2 regions of the Bacillus sp. ISL-47 genome follow, and region 2 is predicted to be linked to the other one. Evidence: riboswitches for the same ligand, from Rfam matches in the RefSeq annotation. Region 2 holds a riboswitch; the other holds the start of a gene.
What was found. Region 2 has a riboswitch for preQ1 ahead of queC (7-cyano-7-deazaguanine synthase QueC). Riboswitches for the same ligand answer to the same signal wherever they lie in the genome.
Positions count from the first base shown of each region.

Region 1: it holds a riboswitch for preQ1, as region 2 does, so the genes downstream of both, queF (preQ(1) synthase) here and queC (7-cyano-7-deazaguanine synthase QueC) in region 2, are expected to answer to the same signal.

Region 1 is NZ_JAGGQS010000024.1:35,247-39,209, reverse strand. It holds gene panF (sodium/pantothenate symporter) at 1-325, opposite strand, end outside; gene J7I93_RS09625 (YhdT family protein) at 322-612, opposite strand; gene J7I93_RS09620 (queuosine precursor transporter) at 791-1,423, opposite strand; gene queF (preQ(1) synthase) at 1,440-1,937, opposite strand; PreQ1 riboswitch class I at 2,048-2,093, opposite strand; gene mscL (large conductance mechanosensitive channel protein MscL) at 2,416-2,784, shown strand; gene J7I93_RS09605 (Bax inhibitor-1/YccA family protein) at 2,857-3,501, shown strand; partial or broken gene J7I93_RS09600 (peroxiredoxin-like family protein) at 3,732-3,963, shown strand, end outside.
Region 2 is NZ_JAGGQS010000047.1:32,592-36,554, forward strand. It holds gene pxpB (5-oxoprolinase subunit PxpB) at 1-316, opposite strand, end outside; gene J7I93_RS16230 (CBS domain-containing protein) at 713-1,435, shown strand; gene J7I93_RS25435 (hypothetical protein) at 1,506-1,634, opposite strand; PreQ1 riboswitch class I at 1,778-1,820, shown strand; gene queC (7-cyano-7-deazaguanine synthase QueC) at 1,874-2,533, shown strand; gene queD (6-carboxytetrahydropterin synthase QueD) at 2,537-3,013, shown strand; gene queE (7-carboxy-7-deazaguanine synthase QueE) at 3,006-3,737, shown strand; gene J7I93_RS16250 (divergent polysaccharide deacetylase family protein) at 3,943-3,963, shown strand, end outside.

The sequences.
Region 1 (3,963 bases), on a different contig from region 2:
CCGCATTATACTTCCTCGCAGTGATGGCGAATTTCTTACCAAGGACCATAAGAACGAAGTAGCCTGTAACCACCTGTGACATGGCAAGCAAAACCCAGCCAAGCCCTTGTGTATATGCTACACCGGGACCTCCAATAAAACTGCTGGCACTTCCGTACGTAGCAATCATCGTCATTGCCAGGATAAACCCGCCCAACTGCCTTCCACCCAGAAAGTAATCCTGAAGAAATGAATTGCCTGATTGCATTTGCCTGCTGGACCAAAAGCCAATAAGAAAAATAATGACTAAAAAGATGAGAAGAGGAGCCACGACTTCCCAGTTCATTCGGAATCTCCCCCTTCCGCCCGATCTTCAAAAGGCACTTCTTTAAAAAGGAATCTAACGGCTGCAGTTACCAGCACCACCATAATAAGAAAGCCCGCTACACAGCTATAGAAAAACCAGGCCGGCAATCCAAAGATGTATGTATATTCCTCTGCGGGACCCGAGCCCATTCCATAGGCAAATCCATACCACCATATAAAGTTAAAAAGAACGAGTGCAATTCCGATCCATGCCTCTTTTTCAGCAATTTTAAAGCGAGGATCTTTTTTATGTCTATCTATCTTCATCTTTTCCCCCTTCAGTGCTTTCTTTTAGTATGTATTAATTGGAAGGTATTCTTGCATTCGGTTAAAAGAATACAGAATATTCCCTAAACATAATCCCATTAATATTATTTTTGTGCAACAAAAAAAGCAGATTGCTCTGCTTTTTTGATACTATTTTAAAAATGAATTTAATGCAAGCTCATGCCGCAGCATTTGCTTCACCGCCAGTACGTTCCTTTTTTGCCATTTTAACAAATAAATAGACTAACGGTGTATCAGCAACCGCTACGGTAAATTTAAAGATATACTGAGTAGCCACCATGCCCATTAAAGCCCCAAGCGGCATTGTGCCAAAGAAAGCAATCAGAATAAAAACCGTTGTGTCAATCAGCTGGCTGGAGGCCGTTGAGAGATTGTTGCGAATCCACAGCTTTTTGCTGCCGTGCTTTTCTTTCAACTTGTGAAAAACAAACACATCAAGATTTTGGCTTACCAGGTAGGATATTAGGCTGGCAATGGTTACCCTGAAGCTGCCGCTTAGGATCGTTTCAAACTCGGCTTGTGCACCGAAAAAAGGTGCGGAAGGAAGGTGGATGGCCGTGAAAATAAAAATCGCTGCCATCAGCTGAGTCACAAATCCGGCAAATACTGTTTTGCGCGCCGCTTCTTTGCCGTAAACCTCACCAATAATATCTGTAATTGGATACGTAAATACATAAACGATTACAGCAGCGGGCAGGATCGCCCAGCTTCCGATGCTGAACAATTTAACAGCCAGGATATTTGATAATATAAGCAGCCCTGCAAAGGCTGCATTTAAATATAAAAGCAAAGATATTCACCTCTCATTAACGATTGTCAATCGTCTCCGGATAAAGATCATGGTTCATTAAGCGGTAATCCGCCATTTTTTCATACTTCGTGCCCGGCTTGCCATAGTTGCAATAAGGGTCAATCGAAATCCCGCCTCTTGGCGTAAACTTGCCCCATACCTCAATGTAGCGCGGGTCCATCAGTTCGATTAAGTCGTTCATAATGATATTCATACAGTCCTCATGAAAATCGCCATGGTTACGGAAGCTAAAAAGATATAACTTCAAAGACTTGCTTTCAACCATTTTTTGATCTGGGATGTAGCTGATATATATGGTCGCAAAGTCCGGCTGACCCGTTTTCGGACACAGACTCGTAAACTCCGGGCAATTAAATTTTACAAAATAATCGCGGTTTGGATGCTTATTATCAAAAGCCTCCAAAATCGCAGGCGAGTATTCAAAAAGATACTTCGTGCCCTGATTTCCCAATAATGTAATATCCGTTAATTCCTCATCTTTTCTTCCTGACATAAAAAAAGCCTCCCTTTATAAGATCCCGCGGCATCCAAGAGAGGTCCAAAACACAGCCTGAAAAAACAAAAACCATATCCTCTCTGGATATGGTTGATTATTGTATAATCAAAGCCATAGTTTTTTATAGAGGGTGAAGCTATGAACCTCTCCCGTTGACACGGGAATATTCTAAATGTAATTGTCATAGTTACTATAGAGAAAAAGCTTGTTTCTGTCAACGGATATTTTAGGAAAGGACCAGGGCCTTTACTCTAAGTTTTGAAGAGAGAAACAATAGCAGCTGCTTTGATGCCGGCTCTCCTTTTTTTCTTAGATTCTTCATATACCTGGGTTTTGGAGGCATTTATTGCTGTATATAAAGATTTGTCCTCCTTCGTTAGAGGTTTTCTTCATTTAAGTACTGACCTATCTAGTCTTTCCCTTTCCGTTCATAGTATAATAACGGTAATTTGTACAGAAAGGTGATAGGGATTATATGTGGAATGAATTTAAAAAGTTTGCTTTAAAAGGGAATGTTTTAGATTTGGCTGTTGCAGTTATCATCGGAGCAGCTTTCGGAAAAATTGTTTCTTCCCTTGTAGATGATATAATTATGCCGCTTGTTGGGCTGCTATTGGGAGGAGTGAATTTCACAAACCTGATGGTCAAAGTGGGAAGCGCCGAGGTAAAATACGGTTTATTCCTGCAAAATATTGTTGATTTCCTGATCATTGCATTCTCAATTTTTATGGTTGTAAGGATGATAAACCGCTTCAAAAAGAAAGAAGAAGCCAAGCCTTCACCCGTTATAGATAAAAATGTGGAGCTTCTAACAGAAATCAGGGATCTATTAAAAAACAAATAAAATCCTGAAACCTCCTTAACAGGTATTCCGTATATACATATATAACAATTACAATAGAGGAGAAATGAAAAAATGTATGTACAGCACACTGCAAACAGCAATGGCTACTTGCCATCTGTACTGAGGGCATTTGCACTATCATTAGGAATTGCTTTTATCGGGACGATGGCCGGCGTGTTTGTTCCGCCTGCACTGTTTCTGCCGTTAGTTATTCTGGAAGTCGGAATGCTGCTTTTCGCCTTTCTGCTTCGCCGCAAAAAGGCGATCGGTTACACCTTCCTTTATGTGTTCACGTTTATCTCAGGGGTAACAACCTATCCAATTGTGGCCCATTACCTTGCTGCCATTGGACCGAACCCTGTCCTGGTTGCTCTTGCGACAACTACAGTCGTTTTTACAGGCCTAGCAGTTTACGCTACTACAACCAAACGCGATTTATCATTCCTGGGCGGCATGCTTATGGCTGCATTGCTTGCACTTATTGCGATTTCCATTTTTAATATCTTCTGGCCGCTAAGCTCTACCGGAATGCTTGCCTTCTCTTTCATTGGAGTGCTGGTATTCAGCGGATATGTACTATTCGATTTCAACCGCATGAAGCATTATGGTGTTTCAGCTGAAGAAGTGCCTTTAATGGCTCTTAATCTATATCTTGATTTTATCAACCTGTTCATCAATATCCTGCGTATTTTCGGGATTCTGGGAAGCAGGGACTAAGAAAAGCAGGAGCAGATCCTGCTTTTTCTTTTTGCACAGACAGAGCATTATTTCTGTATTCCTTTGTAAAGGTTCGGTATGATCTAAAGTATCTCTTGAAAGGCGGTAAATACATGAAATACATTCTAGAAACCCAGAACCCTGAACAAAACATTACCCTGGACCAGGCAATCCATGGCCAATATACCATGGCTGTATTCGTCCGCCACCTTGGCTGACCAGTTTGCAGAGCCTATCTTGCGCAGTTGCGCGAGCGAATAAACGAAGTGGAGGCAAGAGGCTTTCAGGTTATTGCCATCGCTCCTTCTAAAGGACCTTTCATCAAACAATTCCTTGACCAGTTTGGTCCCTACCCATTTCCAATCCTCGGCGATCCATCCAGGGAGTCTTATAAGGGCATGGGACATAAAACGATGCCAAAATGGAAGCTTCTTTCCAAAGCAGCATTTAGTTTTATAACCG
Region 2 (3,963 bases):
CGCCATAGCAAACAGGAATTTCAACAACCCTTGCTTCTTCAGCTTTGCTTGCTTCTAAACCCTCCATCAGCGGTTGAATCAGTGAACAAACGTGGTCATATGGAAGCTTGTCATTTGAAAGCTGATAAATCTCTAGCGGATCATAAAAAATGCTAACAGTCGTAAAAGCAGGGATGTACTCAGTCATCCAATCCGGCGGCTGATTTTCAAGGACTGCTGTTAAGGCCTGAACCTTTTCGTGCGCTTCCTGGCTAATTTCGTTCGCAAGTTCAATGAGGACGGCATTCTCTCCAAGAGGGTGTATAGTGTATTCCATTTTTTCACCTACTTCCTTTAAAATACTATTCAGTAATAGTAATTAGCTTTCGATGTTTGGTTAAAATAGAAACTTATTGATTCTCTAATATAAATGTTTACCGGTACTAATACCGGGATTATAAAGGTAGTTTATAACCAATGGTTTCCATCTACTCAACAACTTACGCTAACTAAATATATTATTCAATAATAGACTGAAAATTCTTTTTGTGCAAATTGTTCGGTTATATGTCCTTCTAAACTAGGAAACTAGAAACTTTGTAGCGATGCTTAATGAAATCCTCTTAGAAGAGAAGCAGAATAACGAAAAATGAACCTCCATTTTCTTCATAGTTTACGAAACCTGCAAATATGGGAATACAGAAGAGACATTATGATTTAGGGAGAGATATTTGTGGGTGCAAAAACAGAAATTAAACTGTCGGAAAGATTTGAGGCAGCTTTTAACCGAATTCATAAAGCCTTAAAACAATCTGCCAAAAAAGCTAGGACAGATAAATTTTATAAATTGATTGAGATCCAAAAAAATCACTCGCTGATTCGTTTATATGAAGATGATTTATATCAATTTGCAAAACTTCGAAATGCGATCGTGCATGAAAAAATTGATCTCGATTATTATATTGCCGAGCCTCATTTGGAGACAGTTGAGAGGATCGAGAGGATTGCTGAAGATTTTGAGAAACCGAAGACAGCACTGTCGATCGCCGCGACACCTGTTTTTTACTTTTACGAAGATGGCAAGCTTTCAGATGTCTTGGCCATTATCAATAAGTTTTCACATTCCCAGTTTCCCATTTATAGTAGAAAGGAAGAATACTCGTGGCTGCTGACTTCAGCAGATATTGTAAAATGGATGGCCGAGCATTTTACAGAAGATTCGATTCAGTTGAAAAAAGTGCAAATAAAAGAGCTATTTAATAAAAAATCAAAGCATCAAATAACGTTTGTCAGCAAAGATACGTCCATTTTTGATTTAGAGGACTTATTTGAAGAGTATAGATGTAAAAATGAAAAACTGGAAGGCATTATTGTTACTGAAAAGGGTAAGCCGACAGAAAAGCCAAAAGGAATCATAACTGCCTGGGACCTTCTTGAAGCGGATAGCGAGAATTAATTATGAAAAAAGGTGCAAACCGATTGGTTGGCACCTTTTTTCAGTCCCCTTATGGACGTTTACAGGAATCCTATTGCATCAGGCCAAAGCGGATTAATGTGGGCCTATCCTGCACTTGCATCCCCGCTGACCTCCGAGCAAAGATTCCTTTCTTTGCAATGCCAAACGAATACCGTGAAGTCGCTGTAAACCTGATCATGGCTTCAGTCCCTCCTTTTGGTTATGGCCTTGCATTAATACTATTTCCACGATTTTGAAAAATAAAACATCTTTAAATACCTCTGTAAAAATGCCATAAATATGCTAAGATAAGGTGATAGCTAAATAGAAATCCGTATGATTACGGTAGAGGTTCTAGCTACCCTCTTTAAAAAACTAAGGAAAACAGGTCTGCTTTCTTTAGTAGTCCTGTTTTTCTATTAAAAGGAGAATTTTCTTATGAAAAATGATAAAGCGCTCGTAGTGTTCAGCGGCGGGCAGGATAGCACCACATGCTTATTTTGGGCAAAAGAATATTTCGCAGAAGTGGAAGCAGTCACTTTTAATTATAATCAGCGGCATAAGCTAGAAATTGAATGCGCACAGCAAATCGCAAAAGAATTGGGCGTTACCCATCATATACTAGATATGTCATTACTAAACCAATTGGCGCCAAACGCATTAACACGTAATGATATCGAAGTGAAGGATGGGGAAGAGGGGGAACTTCCATCCACGTTCGTACCAGGCAGGAACTTGTTATTCCTATCTTTTGCTGGCGTGCTTGCCAGTCAAATCAATGCCAAGCATATCATAACTGGTGTATGCGAAACAGATTTCAGCGGATACCCGGATTGCAGGGATGTTTTTATAAAATCACTGAATGTAACACTTAATCTTTCAATGGACCAGCAGTTTGTCATTCACACGCCATTAATGTGGCTGAATAAAGCGGAAACATGGAAGCTGGCAGATAAACTGAATGCGCTTGACTATGTACGTGAAAAAACGCTCACCTGCTACAACGGAATTCCTTCTGATGGCTGCGGGGAGTGTCCGGCATGTCATTTAAGGCAAAAAGGGCTTGAAGAATACCTCAAAGAGAAGGGGGAGCTATAAGCCATGTACGGATTCAGGATTGTTGATAAGCTTCAGAAGATTGACAAGGATATTAAGCGCGATCAGCTAAAATATCATCAAAAACGTGTTCTTGTCAGCAAGGAATTCACCTTTGATTCCGCCCATCATTTGCATTGCTATGAAGGCAAATGCAAAAATTTGCATGGCCACACATACAAAGTCATTTTTGGCATCAGCGGATTTGTTGATGACAGAGGGCTGATGATTGACTTTGGTGATATTAAAGAAATCTGGAAAAATGATATTGAAGTTTTCCTTGACCATAAGTATTTGAATGAAACACTACCGCCTATGAATACGACAGCAGAGAACATGGTTGTCTGGATTTATGAAAAAATGGCGGAATCCCTTCAAAACCGGAAGGATCAATATATTGGGGCACGCGTGGAATTTGTACGCCTTTACGAAACTCCTACCAGCTATGCAGAAGCGAGAAGGGAGTGGATGGAGGTTGAGTAAAATCCCTGTTCTTGAAATTTTTGGGCCGACCATCCAGGGTGAAGGAATGGTTATCGGCCAGAAAACAATGTTTGTCCGCACAGCAGGCTGTGATTATTCCTGCAGCTGGTGCGATTCTGCATTCACCTGGGATGGAAGCGCTAAAGACAGCATCCGTCAAATGGAACCCGATGAGATTTGGAAGGAACTGAAGGAACTTGGCGGCGACGGTTTTTCCTTCGTGACCATCTCTGGAGGAAATCCGGCTCTTTTGAAAAACCTCGATGAATTTATTTCATTACTGAAAGCAGAAAGGATCAAGATCTGCCTAGAAACCCAGGGAAGCCGCTGGCAGGACTGGTTTTACGAAATTGATGAACTGACCATTTCACCTAAGCCGCCAAGCTCAGGAATGAAAACAGATTTCGAAATGCTTGATTTGATCCTCGAAAAACTGCAAAGAAAAGGCGATAGAGATAAACATGTCTCCTTAAAGATTGTAATCTTTAATGATGCTGACTATGAGTATGCAAAAATGGTCTATCAGCGCTACCCGGGTATTCCGTTTTATTTGCAGGTGGGGAATGATGATACGGCTACTGCTGATGACCGGGATCTGATCCAAAGACTGCTTGGCAAATATAATTGGCTCATCGAGAAAACGATGGCTGACCATGATTTGAAAGATGTAAAAGTCCTGCCGCAGCTCCACACATATATTTGGGGCAATAAGCGGGGAGTATAGCCTTTTTCATATACCCGTTACATGCATTATGGGCGGGTTTCTTTTTTTTGAGAGCTTTTATGAAAAAAATACTTCCCATTTGTGCTTTTTCTTGAAGTTACAATGCATGATAATAATTAGCCTGCCAGGCCTTGTGTCCGGCAGTTTTTTTAGTTAGAAAGATTTTTTCAATCCCAGGGAATGCTAGCAAAAAGGAGTGTGGAAAATGAAAATATTCATTAGCTTT